Regions from separate parts of the Pseudarthrobacter sp. MM222 genome, predicted to be linked through region 1. Evidence: riboswitches for the same ligand, from Rfam matches in the RefSeq annotation. Region 1 holds a riboswitch; the other holds the start of a gene.

Region 1 (7,655 bases):
GATGCGGTCCGGCCCAACACCAAACTGTTCTTCGGCGAGGTAGTCTCCAACCCGCGCCAGGACGTCCTGGACATCGAGGGAGTTTCTGCCGTGGCCCACGAGGCCGGCGTGCCGCTGATCGTGGACAACACCCTCTCCACGCCCTACCTGATCCGCCCGATCGAATGGGGCGCGGACATCGTGGTGCACTCCGCCACCAAGTATCTCGGCGGCCACGGCGCCGCGATCGCGGGCGTCATCGTTGACTCCGGCAACTTCGACTTCGGGGCGGAGCCGGAGCGGTTCCCGGGATTCAACACCCCGGACCCCACCTACAACGGCATCGTCTACGCACGTGACCTCGGCAAGGACGGTGCGCTCGGCGCAAACCTCTCCTACATCCTCAAAGCGCGCGTCCAGCTGCTGCGCGACCTGGGCTCCGCCGTCTCCCCGTTCAACGCCTTCCTCATCGCCCAGGGCATTGAGACCCTGAGCCTGCGGGTGGAACGCCACGTTGCCAACGCCACCAAGGTCGCCGAATGGCTCGAAGCCCGGGCCGACGTCGAATCGGTCGCCTACGCGGGGCTGCCGTCCAGCCCCTGGTATGAGCGCGGCCGCAAGTACGGGCCCAAAGGCACCGGCGCCGTGGTCTCGTTCATCGTCGCCGGGGGAGCGGAGGCCGGCCAGCGCTTCGTCGATGCCCTCGAGCTGCACTCCCACGTGGCGAACATCGGCGATGTGCGCTCGCTGGTCATCCACCCGGCCTCCACCACCCACAGCCAGCTGTCGCCGGAACAGCAGACCATCGCCGGCGTCCATCCGGGCCTGGTACGGCTTTCCGTGGGACTCGAGCACATCGACGACATCCTCGCCGACCTCGACGCCGGCTTCCGCGCTGCCAAGGGCGACTGATCCGCCAGTTTCCGGTGCCCCGGCCGCGCGCCGGGGCACCGGAAACCACGGCCTGCAGTCACATAGCCGTCACAATCTTCGCCACAACGGCGCTCCGTTTCGTAGACTCGAGGCAGGTCATGAGTGCCAGCGACAGCCCCGGCTTGCTGGCCGGCAACCCTCCTTTTGCGGCGGGGTGCCCCGGGTGAAGACCTGGCCTGCCGGTCTGCCGACGGCGGGCAAGCGCGAAGTGAGGTCCCACATGACGATTGCCGTCACCCGCAAGGGTGCACCCCTAAGCACCACCGCCGCCCCGCCAGCCACCGGCCCAGCAACGCCGGCAGGTCCTGGCGTTCCTGACGGGACGGTGCAATACGTCCCGATCGGTGACCTTGACCTCGAGTCCGGATCCCGGCTGCCCGATGTCACCCTTGCCTATGAAACCTGGGGGACGCTCAACGCGGACCGCTCCAATGCGGTGCTGATCGAGCATGCGCTTACCGGCGACACCCACGTCACCCGCGGCGCCAGCGAAGAGCCCGGCTGGTGGGAACAGCTCGCCGGCCCCGGCGCCCCCGTGGACACCGAGCGGTACTTCGTGGTCTCGATCAACATCCTGGGCGGCTGCTACGGCTCCACTGGGCCCTCCACGCCCGCTCCGGACGGAAAGCCCTGGGGCTCCCGCTTCCCGCTGGTGACCCTGCGCGACACCACGGCTGCCGAAGCCCGGCTCGCCGATGCCCTCGGCATCCGGAGCTGGTACGCGGTCCTGGGCGGATCTCTCGGCGGCGCCCGAGCCCTGGAGTGGGCCGTGACCTTCCCGGAACGGGTCCGGCGCTGCGCCGTGATTTCCATCGGGGCCAGCAGCACCGCCGAACAGATCGCTTTCGCCCAGGCCCAGACGCTCGCGATCCGCCAGGATCCCGGCTTCAACGGCGGGGACTACTACGGCGGCCCGGGACCCGAGGCCGGCCTTGCCCTGGCGCGGCGCATCGCGCACATTACCTACCGCTCCGCGGCCGAGCTGGACGGACGCTTCGGCCGGAATGCCCAGGAATCAGAGGCCCCGCTGCAGGCCGGGTCGCTGGCCGGCCGGGGCCGCTACCAGGTGGAAAGCTACCTGGACCACCAGGGCAACAAACTCGTCCGGCGTTTCGACGCGAACAGCTACATCGCCATCACCGAGGCCCTCATGAGCCACGACATCAGCCGCGGCCGCGGGGCGCTCGAGGAGGCCCTGGCGCCGTCGACGGCGGAATTCCTGGTGGCAGCCGTGGACTCGGACCGGCTCTATTTCCCGGCCCAGTCCCGCGCCCTCGCGGACGCCCTGCCCGGAACCGTGGACGTGCACGTGATCCAGGCGCCGATCGGTCATGACGGCTTCCTGACCGAGATCGGCCAGCTCAGCGGACAGCTCCGGGAAAACTTCTTCGGCTGATCCGTCCGCTAAAAACGGGCATCGTCTTGACCCGAACGTCCACTGCCTGTGCGTTTTTGCAGACGCGCTCTGCACTAATGGCCGTTGAGACGGAGGCCGGGAGCGCCCATACTCATTGAGAATGATGCCGCGTGTCACAAATCACAGGCGTCCTCCTCCCACTGGTCAATAGGGTGTCGACGGCGACACCAAAGGAGTCGAAATGAGTACGCACAACGCAGCCGCCAGGCGCCCGGAAGAGCCCGACGTCAAATCGTCCGGCCTGAAGAAGGTGGTGACGGCGTCCATGGCCGGCACCGTCGTGGAATGGTATGAGTTCTTCCTCTATGCCTCCGCCGCCACCCTCGTCTTCGGCAAGCTGTTTTTCCCGAATTCCGGCACGGAGCTGGACGGCATCATTGCCGCCTTCGTGACGTACGCTGTCGGCTTCGTGGCCCGCCCCATCGGCGGCATCGTCTTCGGCCACTTCGGCGACAAGTTCGGGCGCAAGCAGCTCCTCCAGCTCAGCATCATCCTGGTGGGCGTCGCGACCTTCGCGATGGGCTGCCTGCCGACGTTCCAGCAGATCGGCTACTGGGCTCCGGCCCTGCTCGTCTTCCTGCGCTTCGTCCAGGGCTTCGCCGTCGGCGGCGAATGGGGCGGCGCCGTCCTCCTGGTCGCCGAGCACAGCCCGAGCAAGTCCCGCGGGTTCTGGTCCTCCTGGCCGCAGTCCGCCGTTCCGATGGGCAACCTGCTCGCGACCGGTGTGCTGTTCGTCCTGTCCTCCACATTGTCCTCGGCCGACTTCCTCAGCTGGGGCTGGCGCGTAGCGTTCTGGCTCTCCGCCGTGATCGTGATCGTCGGCTACTACATCCGCACCAAGGTCCAGGACGCCCCGATCTTCCTGGAAGCCCGCAAGGAAGTTGTCGTTGAGAACAAGGGCTACGGCGTCGCCGAGGTCTTCCGCCGCTACCCCCGCGGCGTCTTCACCGCCATGGGCCTGCGCTTCGCAGAAAACATCCTCTACTACCTCGTGGTGACCTTCTCGATCACCTACCTGAAGATCATCGTCCAGACCGACACGTCCCGGATCCTGCTGCTCCTGCTGGTCGCTCACGCCATCCACTTCTGCGCCATTCCGCTGGTCGGCAAGCTCTCCGATAGCCTTGGCCGCAAGCCGGTGTACATGGCCGGTGCGCTCCTCGGAGCAACGTGGGGCTTCTTCGCCTTCCCGATGATGGACACCAAGAACGACCTCATCATCCTGGCCGCCATCACCATCGGCCTGCTGTTCCACTCGCTCATGTACGCCGGGCAGCCGGCGCTGATGGCCGAGATGTTCCCGACCCGGATGCGCTACTCCGGTGTCTCGCTCGGCTACCAGGTGACCTCGATCGTGGCCGGCTCGCTGGCTCCGATCATCGCCACCGCCCTGCTGAGCCAGTACAAGTCCTCCACCCCGGTGGCCGTCTACCTGCTGATCGCCTGCGCCATCACGGCCGTCGCGGTGTTCTTCCTCAAGGAAACCCGCGGTATCTCGCTCCACGACGTCGACGCCGCCGATGCCCAGGGCACCGCGGACCTGCTGGCCTCCGGAAAGAAATAACGGGCAAAAATATCAGGCAAGAAGTAACCGCTAAGAAGTAACCGCAACAGCCCCTGTCCCTGCTCCGCGGGGACAGGGGCTCTTGCGTGTTTGGCGGCAGATTTCGTCCGTGCTCCTCAGCCGGCCAGCACTGCCTGGCGTTCGCTGATCTCGATCCGGACCGCCTCGATCACGGCCTGCACAGGGGCGGAGCGCAGCGACTCCGAGCGAGCCACCGCCCAGATGGGAAGCTGGCGCTGGAAGTCGTCGGGCAGGACCGGCAGGAAGTCCGGGTTCCCCACCACCAGGAAATTCGGCAGCAGCCCGATGCCCGCGCCGCGCCGGACGGCCTCGAGCTGGGCGAAGATGCTGGTGGCCTGGAAACTGGAGCGCGGCACCGGGAGCTGGGTCGAGCGGTGGCCGAGTTCCGCGACCTGGAGCGAAGACTCAACGTAGGAGACAAAACCGTGCTGCCGGACGTCGTCGAGCGTGAGCGGCAGACCGCGCTCCCTGGCATACTGCGGGCTGGCGTAGAGCCTCAGAAAGTAGTTGCTCAGGAAAATGGTTTGCGCGTTGGTCACGTCCAGGTTCCCCACCACCACTTCAAGGTCCACTCCCGAGCGGTTCTGGCTGGCCTTGCGGGTGGCGCTGAGCATCTCCACGTTGAGCAGCGGGTGGTCCTGCTGCAGGCGCACGAGCGCCGGAGCGACGAAGGCCGCGCCGAAGCCGTCGGGCGTCGCGATCCGGACCAGGCCCGCCAGCAGATCCCCGGTCCGGGCGATGGTGCTGGACAGCGCCCCCAGCGTCCCCTCGATGGCTTCCGCCGCGGCAACCGCCTGGCTGCCGAGCTCTGTCAGCTCCCAGCCGTGCGGGCTCCGCTCCAGGGTGCGCCCGCCGAGCTGCTTGTCCAGGGCGAGGATGCGCCGGGAGATGGTGGTGTGAGTGGTGCCCAGGGTTTCCGCGACCGCATTGAACCGGCCCAGCCGTGCGACGGTCAAAAGGATCAGCAGGTCATCGGGGCTCGGAAGCCGCCTAGCGTCCACGAAATTCTCCTCCGCTGGCTCATGTGCATCCATGCACATGCCATCTGTAGTTTTTTGCCTTGATTGCACTGTAACAGGATGTGATGCTGGACACGGAAACATCCGGCGCCGAGGCCGGATGGCGCGCACTGCGCAAAGCAACAGCAGCAAAGCAAAGGAGCTTATGCCATGGCAGTAATCGCTTGGATCGGACTGGGGAACATGGGCGGGTCCATGTCGGTGAATCTGGCGAAGGCCGGGCATGAGGTCCGGGGCTTCGACCTCAACGCCGAGGCCCTCGCCGCTGCCGAAGCCGGCGGCGTCAAGCCTGCCGGCAGCATCGCCGCGGCCGTCCAGGGCGCCGACGTCGTCTTCACGATGCTGCCCAAGGGCGAGCACGCCCGCGCCGTGTACCTCGGCGAGGACGGCGTCCTGGCCCACGCGGACACCCGCACGCTCCTGGTGGACTCCTCCACGATTGATATCGCCTCGGCCCAGGCGCTGCACGACGCCGCGGCTGCCGCAGGCTTCCGCTTCGTCGATGCTCCGGTATCCGGCGGCATGAGCGGAGCGAAGGCCGCCACCCTGACCTTCATGATCGGCGGCGAGGCAGGCGCCGTCGCCGAGGCCACCGAATACATCCGTCCAATGGCGGCGAACATCATCCCGACCGGCGGCGCCACCACCGGCCAGGCCGCGAAGATCTGCAACAACCTCATGCTCTTCATCAACCTGGCCTCGACCGCGGAGGGTGCCGTCCTGGCGGACCGCCTCGGACTCGACAAGCAGGTTTTCTGGGACATCGCCTCCGTGTCCTCCGGCGACAGCTGGGCCCTGCGCACCTGGTACCCGGTGGCCGGCGTCGTGCCGACCGCCGCATCCAACAACGACTTTGCCCCGACCTTCACCACGGAGCTGGCCAACAAGGACATCGGACTGGCCATCAGCGCCGCCCGTGACACCGGCACTCCGCTGGAGATCGGCGAGCACGTCCAGCAGCTGTTCCAGCGCCTCATCGACTCCGGCGAATCCGGCAAGGACTGCTCGATGATCATCAAACTCATCGACGGCTCCCTCGAGTCCGCCAAGTAGCCTCCCCAGCACGCTCACCACCTGCACCACACGAAAGAGACCCACCCCATGGAACGTATTCCGCACTTCATCAACGGCGCCCTGATTTCCGACGCCGACCGCTTCGGCCCGGTCTTCAATCCGGCCACCGGCGAGCAGGAAAAAGAGGTCGCCCTGGCCTCGGCCGCCCGCGTCGAGGAGGCCATCCAGGCCGCCCGCGCCGCCCTGCCGGCGTGGCGCGCCACGAGCCTGGCCAAGCGCACCAACATCTTCTTCAAGGTCCGCGAACTGCTGCTGCAGCGCCGCCCCGAACTGGCGGCCCTGCTGACCAGCGAACACGGCAAGGTCCTCTCCGACGCCGAGGGCGAGATCACCCGCGGCCTGGAGAACATCGAGTTCGCCACCGGCCTGTCCCACATGCTCAAGGGCGAACGCTCCGAGCAGGTCGCCGGCGGCGTCGACGTCCACTCGGTCCGCCAGCCGGTCGGCGTCGTCGCCTGCATCACGCCGTTCAACTTCCCGGCCATGGTGCCGTTGTGGATGATCGGCAGCGCCCTGGCCTGCGGCAACACCGTGCTGCTCAAGCCCAGTGAAAAGGACCCCTCCTCCGCCATCTTCATCGCCCAGGTCTTTGCCGAAGCCGGCCTGCCGGCCGGTGTGCTCAACGTGGTGCACGGGGACAAGGAAGCCGTGGACGTGCTCCTGGAGCACCCGGACGTCAAGGCCATCAGCTTCGTCGGCTCGACGCCGATCGCCCAGTCCATCTACAAGCGCGCCGCCGACCACGGCAAGCGCGTGCAGGCCCTCGGCGGAGCCAAGAACCACATGGTGGTCCTGCCCGATGCGGACCTGAACATGGCCGCCGACGCCGCCGTCTCCGCCGCCTATGGGTCCGCGGGGGAGCGCTGCATGGCGGTCAGCGTGCTCGTCGCCGTCGGCAACATCGCCGACGAACTCGTGGACGCCATCACCACCCGGATGGCGACGCTGAAGATCGGCCCTGGCACCGACCCGGCCTCGCAGATGGGTCCGCTCATCACGGCCGAGCACCGCGACAAGGTGGCCTCGTACGTCGCCGGCGCCGCCAGCGAAGGCGCCACCGTGGTGGTGGACGGCCGGGACCAGGAGTTCGACTCCAACGGCTTCTTCATCGGCGTCAGCCTGATCGACCACGTCAAGCCGGGCATGAAGGTCTACGACGACGAGATCTTCGGTCCCGTGCTCTCGGTGGTCCGCGCCGATACCTACGCTGACGCGGTCCGGCTCGTCAACGACAACGAGTTCGGCAACGGCGTGGCGATCTTCACCCGCGACGGCGGCGCGGCCCGGCAGTTCGAGTTCGACGTCGAGGCGGGCATGGTGGGCGTCAACGTGCCGATCCCGGTGCCGGTGGGTACCTTCTCCTTCGGCGGCTGGAAGAACTCGCTCTTCGGCGACACGCACATGTATGGCCCGGAGAGCATCCGCTTCTACACCCGCGGCAAGGTTGTCACCACCCGCTGGCCGGACCCGTCCACTTCGGTGATCGACCTCGGCTTCCCGCAGGTCGACTGAGGCTAGCCCTTCATGATCTCCGCCCGCTGGGCCATGTAATCCTCCATGGTCAGTTCACCGTCGCTGTACCGCTGGTCCAGTTCCGCCAGTTTCCGCGCGCGGAAGCCCTGCGGGGCGGACGGCGGCGGGGGCACCG
Region 2 (7,655 bases), 1.1 Mb from region 1:
ACGACGCTCCCGTATCGGTGGGCGGTTTGTCCGGTATCGCGCTCGACTTCCGGGTGAGTGAAGGGTGGAGGAGCCCTTGCCCGCTCGACGGCGTCATCCACGCGATTCCCGTCATCATCGGCGGCGGCGTTTCTGAGCTGCATCACGTGATCGGCGCCCCGCTGGAAATGCGCCTCTTCCTCCTCGACTGGAAGGAAGGAAACGTCGCGATCGAGGTCACTGCCGTGCTCGGGCAGCACAGCCTGCTTGACTACCACGGCGGGGCCGGAGCCGGCGCAGTCGTCGACTCCTTCAAATTCCGGTCGTGACGGGACGGACGCTGATCCTACGGAGCGTGTGGGAGGGTGGGCTGCCGGTGCTTGCTTGCCTGCGTCGACGTCCACCCCCGCTGGTGAAGCCGTTCGAAGCCGTCCAAAGGAGCAGGTCGAGCGCGAATTCAAACTCAAACTGGTCGTCACAGCCGGTCCCGACTACCGAGCCTTCATCGCGGCGGGCGGCCGGGGCTATCTGCAGGATATTCGGATAGCGTCTCGCCATTGCCCGGCCCAGGAGCCGCACCGTGAGCGTCGCAAACTAGCGACGGCGCGGATCCCGTTACCCGGCGGGGCCCGCCAGTGCGGCGTATGCCTTGGCCTGGTCGCGTACCTCGTGGATGTAAGTATCAGACTGGTTGTAGGAGTAGACGGCGTCTGTCCAGCCCGCTGCTGTGGTGAGGTCACGGCCTTGGGCGCACAGGTACGAGGCGGCACTTAGCGCGGCGTCATCGATGTTGAAGGGGTCGGCTTCGCCGTCGTGGTTCCCGTCCCTACCTGCGTACCGCCAGGTGGAGGGAATGAACTGCATTGGCCCGACGGCGCGGTCCCAGTGGGCGTCGCCGTCGAGGGCGCCGTCGTCCGTGTCCGCGATGGCGGCGAAACCGTCGCCGTCGAGGCTGGGGCCGATAATCGGCCCGCTCGCCTGCCCTGCGCTCGTCAGGTGTCCGCCGCCGTAGGTTCCGTGGGCGGATTCGATGAAGCCGATGGCCGCCACCGTGTTCCAGCCGATGCCGCAGGCCGGAGTGGAATCGCTGGCCGCACCGGCGGCAGCCACGTAGGCCCGCAGCGCGCGGGCGGGTATGCCGGTCTGCGCCGCCGCGCGGAGGAGCCACTGGGCGTCCGCACTCCGCGTTACGTTCACGGCGGGGGTGCTGCCTGCTGACAGCACTTCGAATTTCGCCTCCGCGCGGGGCGGCGGGGGCAGGGCCCCGCGCGCCTGCGCACCGGACAGCGGGAGCGCCCAGAACAAGAATCCGGTGACAACGCAGAACACGAACACGCTGAACACTGCAAGGCGCTTCAGGCGGAGCACGGACTACCCAGGCACTCCGTGGACGCCGGGGGCCGGGCGCCGTCGTGATCGCTTGCCACTGAGTGACTCTCATTCCTGTGCTTTTTTGAACCGGTTGCCAACGTACATTATGGCCGCGCGCAGAAGTGCCGGTCACTTTCCGGGCCGCGGCTTGGGTGCTCGATTGTTGCAGAACGTGTCGCGATTGTTGGGAAATCGAAGATTCTGCAACAAAGTGGATGTTGTCCCGGTCTGAAACGTTCGGGGCGAACGAAAAACTGCCACAGAACGAATTAACACCATCCAGATCGGCTGAGAGACCTGGCTCGATGACGCCGTAGCAACCACCCTTCGGGCACGGTGCTAATGCCAGGACCGATGGCGATTGCCGAGATCCCAAGTTCCACCGAGCAAAGCGAGAGTTGAGCCGGGCACACTTGCAGGGTCTTGGAGTCCCTCGGTCACGACCGAGAGGATCCACGATGGATACCAACGAATACCGCAAGGCCCATTTGCGAGCGAAGACCAAACGCCGCCCGTTGACCCTGCTGGCCCTCATGGGTGCAGCCGCCCTGGCCCTGAGCGCCTGCGGCGGCGGCGCCAGCGGAACGTCGGCCGCGCAGGCCCAGGACAGCACTCCGGTGCAGGGCGGGACCTTCGTCTTCGCGGAAGTCACGCCGATCAACAACTTCCAGACCCAGGCGGCACGCTTCTACGAGAAGGCCAACGTCCTGAACAGCGTGCTCGACCGGCTGACGTATTTCGACGCCGAGAAGGGTGAACTTGTTCCGTGGATCGCCAGCAAATTCACGGCGAGCGAGGATCAGACCAAGTTCACCTTCACGATCCGCCCCGGCGTGACGTTCAGCGATGGAACGCCCCTTGACGCCGCAGCGGTCCAGGCGAACTTTGACGCGTTGGGAAAGGGCATCGAGAGTGCCAAGATCCAGCCGAACGTCGACTTCTCCGCCTACAAGTCCTCCCAGGTCATCGGCAGCGACCAGGTGGAAGTGACGCTGTCCACCCCCGACGCCAACTTCCTGCGGGCCACCTCCTCCGTCACGGCCGGACTCGTCTCACCGAAGACCCTCGCCCTGGACAACGCCGGCCAGTCAGCCATCGCGAAGATATCTGGCTCTGGTCCCTTCGCCTTCGAATCAGAGAAGGCAGATGAGGAAATCGTCCTGGCCAAGCGTGCAGACTACGCCTGGGCCCCGGAAGGAGCCCCGAACCAGGGGGCCGCCTACCTGGACAGGGTCGTTGTGAAGTACCTGCCGGAGGTGGCACACCGCGCCGGTGCCGTGCAGACCGGCCAGGTTGACCTGGTCCGCGGCCTGCAGCCTGCCGATGAAACCACCCTTGCCGGCAGCGGCAACCAGGTCCTTCCGGCCAAGGGCATCGACCTGACGTCAAACATGGCGGCGGTACGCATCGGCAGCGGCAAGCTCGCCGACGCGAAGGTCCGCCAGGCACTGCAGTCCGGAATCGACCGGCAGACGATTAAGGACACCGTCCTCTCCGACAGCTACGAACTCGCCGGCTCCATCCTCAACCGTGAGGCACCGGACTTCGTTGACCTCTCCGCGGAACTGGCCTACAACCCGGAGAAGTCCAAGACCCTGCTCGAGGAGGCTGGGTGGGCGGTTGGCGCCGACGGCATCCGCGCCAAGGACGGCCAGAAGCTCGAAGTCACGGTCACCTCCTCAAACAACTCCGTCGTCATCAAGCCGGCCTTCGAACTTATCGAGCAGCAGTGGCGCGAGATCGGCGTGAAGTTGGTCAACCGCGCCGCAGACAACACTTTCCTGGCGACCGCCATGAAAGATGCGAACGTGGAGTTCTTCGGAACCCGGCAGTTCGTGTACGGCGGCCTTGGCCCGGTCTTCGGCCCGGTGACGAACACGCAGACACTGAATGCCGACCAGCAGCTCAATGCGCTCTTCGCCAGTGAACGCGGCGCGACCAACGGTGCCAAGCACAAGGAGCTCGTCGCCGCGGAACAGCGGGCACTGGTTGCCGACCAGGCGCTGGCCCTCGTTCTCTGGGACGAGGTCCAGGTTTACGGCGCCAACTCCACGGCGCATGTGGAATTCACCTCCGGCACGGCCCCGATCTTCCAGGGTGCCTGGAAGACCAGCAAGTAGCTGATCATGGGCCTTTACTTTGCACGCCGCCTCGGGCAGGCACTGGTTGTCATCTGGCTGGCGTACACCCTCGTGTTCCTGGCAGTGCAGCTGCTGCCCAGCGACCCGGTCACAATCTTCCTCTCGGCGGACGCGGCGGCCGACCAGGCAACGATCGACGCCATCAAGGCCCAATACGGCTACGACCAGCCCCTGCTGGTGCAGTACATCAGCCAGCTGGGGCAGCTGCTCCGGGGCGACGTGGGATATTCCCTGGCCTCGGGGCAGTCCGTGGCGGCGCGCATCGGAGGAGTCGCCGGATCCACCCTGGCGCTGGCGTCCAGCGCATTCGTGGTGGCCGTCGTCCTTGCCGTCGCCCTCGTGGCCTCGGCAACGCTGAGCCGTTCCACCCTGCTGCAGCGATTCATCACCAACCTGCCGCCGTTGTTCGCGGCGGTCCCGGTGTTCTGGCTCGGGCTGGTGCTGCTGCAGCTTCTGTCGATCCAGCTCGGCGTGATGTCCTTGTTCCCGGACGGGTCCTTTGCCTCATTGGCGGTGCCCGTCCTGGTCCTGGCCCTTCACGTTTCCGCCCCGATCGCGCAGGTGCTGCTCAAGAGCATCACGCACGTTTACGAGCAGCCGTTCATCGACGTCCTGCGCGCCAAAGGCGCCTCGCCCGCGTGGATCTTCTGCCGCCATGCGCTGAAGAACGCGGCGGGGCCCGCCATGACAATCGCCGGCATCACCGTAGGAACCCTGCTGGCCGGTTCCGTCATCACCGAGACGGTCTTCGCCCGGTCCGGCCTCGGGTCGGTGGTACTCCAGGCCGTCACGGTCCAGGATGTGCCCCTCGTCCAGGGTCTGGTGCTGCTGACGGCGACGGCGTTCGTCGCGGTGAACCTGATCGTCGACCTGCTGTATCCGCTGCTGGATCCCCGCGTCCTGAAGAGCAGCGCCCAGGGCTCGCCACGAGCACTGACCGCCTAAGCCCGAACGGAGAATTTTGTGAGCGTCGAGCTACTGGGAACAGATCCCGGAAATGAGGCGGCCTTGCCGCAGACCGACGGCGTCGGGACCGTGCCGGCCAAACGCCGGGGAACCGTGCTGCGCTCGGTTAGCCTGTGGCTGACCGTCCTGCCGTTGCTGATTCTGCTGGGCTGGGCCGTTCTGCCGGGCCTGTTCACCGGCTTCGACCCCATCAGCGGCATTCCAAAGGAGAAATTCCAGGCTCCCGGCCTGGACCACTGGTTCGGCACCGACCACCTCGGCCGGGACATCTACGCGCGGGTGGTGTACGGCACCTCACAGACCCTGCTCACCGCCGGGCTCGCCGTCCTGATCGGCTTCGTCGTCGGAACGGCCCTGGGACTGCTGGCCGCCACGGCCGGCCGGGCCGCCGATGCCACCACCATGCGCCTGGTTGACGTGCTGCTGGCCGTGCCGGGCTTCCTGATCTCACTGATCATCGTGACAGCCTTTGCGCCGGGGCCCGTATCCCTGGGCGTCGGCGTCGGCATCGCCTCGATCGCCGCGTTCGCCCGCGTGGTGCGCTCCGAGGTCCTGCGCGTGCGCAACCTGGACTACGTCGAGGCCGCGTTCCTTAACGGCGGTTCCTACTGGTCCGTCATCTGGAAGCACATCCTGCCGAACTCCTGCGGCCCGGTCCTGGCACTCCTGGCGGTGGACCTTGGCGCGGCCATCCTCGCAATTTCCGGCCTCGGCTTCCTCGGCTTCGGAGCCCCGCCCCCGACGCCGGAATGGGGGCTGCTGATCTCAGAAGGCCGGCAGTACCTCGCCCGCGCGTGGTGGATGACCAGCCTGCCGGGCCTCGTCATCGTGATCACGGTGATGCTGCTGGCCGGTCTCGGACGCCAACTTCTCAAGTTCTTCCGGTTCTAGTCAGGAGCCCTCAATGACCACCACCCCAGTGAACCCCAGCGGCGACGCCGCACCGTTGCTTGAAGTGCGGGGATTGCACATCGAATACGGCCGCGGCCCTGAGGCTGTAACGGCCGCGGAATCCCTTGACCTCGCCCTGTTGCCCGGCGAGATCGTAGCCCTCGTCGGCGAATCGGGGTCCGGCAAAAGCACGCTCGCTAAATCCATCATCGGGCTCCTCCCCCAGTCGGCCAATGTCTCCGCCGGCACCATCCGGTTCGATGGGACCGAGCTGACCGGCCTGACGGAACGCGCCCTGGAGAAGATCCGTGGCCGCCACATCGGCATGGTCCCGCAGGACCCGGGCGGCTCACTGGATCCGGTCAAGACGGTGGGATCCCAGGTGGCCGAAGTGTTCCGGCTGCACCCGGAGGAAGGCAAGCGTTCCAAGAGCGAGATCCGGGCGGAAGTCCTCCGGCTCTTCGAGCTGGTGGGCATCGACCGTCCCGCCGAGCGGCTGAAACAGTACCCCCACGAACTCTCCGGCGGACTCAAGCAGCGGGTCCTGATCGCCATTGCCTTCAGCCTGGGACCGAAGCTGCTGATCGCCGACGAGCCGACGTCGGCACTGGATGTGACGGTCCAGCGCCGCGTACTCGAGGTCTTCAGCAGGCTTGCCCGGGACCGCGGGACCGCCGTCATCTTCGTGACCCACGACCTCGCCGTCGCAACCGATCTGGCCGACCGGATCGTCGTGATGCAGCACGGAAAGATCCGCGAGGACCGGTCCGTCACCGAGATCCTGACCCGCCCGGAGGACGACTACACGATCAGGCTCCTCGACGAGGCCACTCCCGCCGTTCCGAAGGAAGCCCCCGCCGGGGCTCAGTCCACCGGCGAAACGCCCGTCGCGGCGATCGAAGTCCGCGGACTCACGAAGGTCTTCGGCCGGGCCAGCACTGAGCACCGTGCCGTCGATGACATCAATTTCGCCGTACGCCAGGGAACCACCTTCGCGCTGGTCGGCGAATCCGGGTCCGGTAAGTCCACCACGGCCCGCATGATCATGCGGCTGCTGGACCCCACCGCCGGAAGCGTGCAGGTGCACGGGAAGGACGTCACGGCCCTCGCCGGGAAAGGCAAACGGGAGCTGTGGCGCACGCTCCAGCTGGTCTACCAGAATCCGGATTCGGCCCTTGACCCGAGGCTGACGGTGGGTGACATCATCGCCGAGCCGCTGGTCAACTATCGCATCGGTTCCCGCCCGGAACGCCGTGCCAGGGTTGCCGAACTCCTCGACCAGGTGAACCTGCCCGCACGCGTCGCGGGCAGCAGGACCAAGGAGCTCTCCGGCGGCCAGCGCCAGCGGGTGGCCATCGCCCGGGCCCTCGCACTGGGCGCCCGCACCCTGGTGCTGGACGAGGCCCTCTCCGCCCTGGATGTGCTGACCCAGGCCCAGATCCTGGACCTGCTCGAACGACTGCAGCGTGACTTGGGACTGTCCTACCTGTTCATTTCCCACGACCTGCACGTGGTGGAGCGCGTCGCCCACGACGTGGGCGTGATGAGCCGGGGACAGCTGATGGAAACCGGCCCGACGGCACAGGTCTTCCGCAATCCACAAAGCGAATACACGCGCCTGCTGCTCGACTCCAATCCCGGCCACCGCCTGCGCGAACTCGTCGCGGCAACCGGCCGCTAAGGGCCACACTCCGAACTTCGAACCACTTCCAACGTTAGGAACAGCATGACAACCTCGGCAGCAGTACGGGAACTCAGCGGGGAAGCCCGCTACGCGGCGCTTTCCGCCAGGTTCCGGCCGGTCTTCGCACGCATCGCAGAGGGCGCACTGGAACGCGAGTCCAACCACGTCCTGCCCTTCGAACCGGTCGCCTGGCTGAAGGAAAGCGGATTCACGACGCTCCGCGTTCCGGCCGGTCATGGTGGGGACCCGGTCAGCTATGAGCACCTGAGCCGGCTGCTGATCGAACTGGCCGCCGCGGACTCCAACGTCTCGCATCTCCTGCGTTCGCATTTCTCCTTCGTGGAAACGATCGCCCTGCAGCCCACCGACTTCCGCAACCGCTGGTTCCCCCGGGTGCTCGCCGGCGAAATTTTCGGCAACGCCGCCACGGAACGTTCCGGCAACGCCCTTGGCACAACCCAGACCAAGCTCCGCCAGGAGGACGGCCGCTGGCTGCTCAAGGGCGAGAAGTACTACACGACCGGCAGCATCTTCGCCGACTGGGTGGTAGTCATGGCCAGCACGGAAGGACTGGAGGGGCGGCAGTATGCACTGGTCCCCGCCAGCGATCCCAACGTCACCAT

Evidence for each region. A riboswitch is a leader RNA that binds a small molecule or an ion and turns the genes downstream of it on or off. The one in region 1 is predicted to bind S-adenosylmethionine.
Region 2: another riboswitch for S-adenosylmethionine. It lies ahead of OM977_RS01365 (ABC transporter substrate-binding protein); the one in region 1 lies ahead of metX (homoserine O-acetyltransferase MetX).

Annotation. Positions count from the first base shown of each region.
Region 1 is NZ_OX352321.1:1,377,057-1,384,711, forward strand. Features, by position in the region: gene OM977_RS06195 (bifunctional o-acetylhomoserine/o-acetylserine sulfhydrylase) at 1-891, shown strand, start outside; SAM riboswitch class IV at 1,007-1,122, shown strand; gene metX (homoserine O-acetyltransferase MetX) at 1,133-2,308, shown strand; gene OM977_RS06205 (MFS transporter) at 2,511-3,893, shown strand; gene OM977_RS06210 (LysR family transcriptional regulator) at 4,010-4,948, opposite strand; gene mmsB (3-hydroxyisobutyrate dehydrogenase) at 5,084-5,986, shown strand; gene OM977_RS06220 (CoA-acylating methylmalonate-semialdehyde dehydrogenase) at 6,035-7,519, shown strand; gene OM977_RS06225 (SHOCT domain-containing protein) at 7,522-7,655, opposite strand, start outside.
Region 2 is NZ_OX352321.1:271,185-278,839, reverse strand. Features, by position in the region: gene OM977_RS01380 (LamG domain-containing protein) at 1-308, shown strand, start outside; gene OM977_RS01370 (lytic transglycosylase domain-containing protein) at 595-1,347, opposite strand; SAM riboswitch class I at 1,623-1,711, shown strand; gene OM977_RS01365 (ABC transporter substrate-binding protein) at 1,809-3,470, shown strand; gene OM977_RS01360 (ABC transporter permease) at 3,477-4,436, shown strand; gene OM977_RS01355 (ABC transporter permease) at 4,551-5,348, shown strand; gene OM977_RS01350 (dipeptide ABC transporter ATP-binding protein) at 5,362-7,029, shown strand; gene OM977_RS01345 (acyl-CoA dehydrogenase family protein) at 7,075-7,655, shown strand, end outside.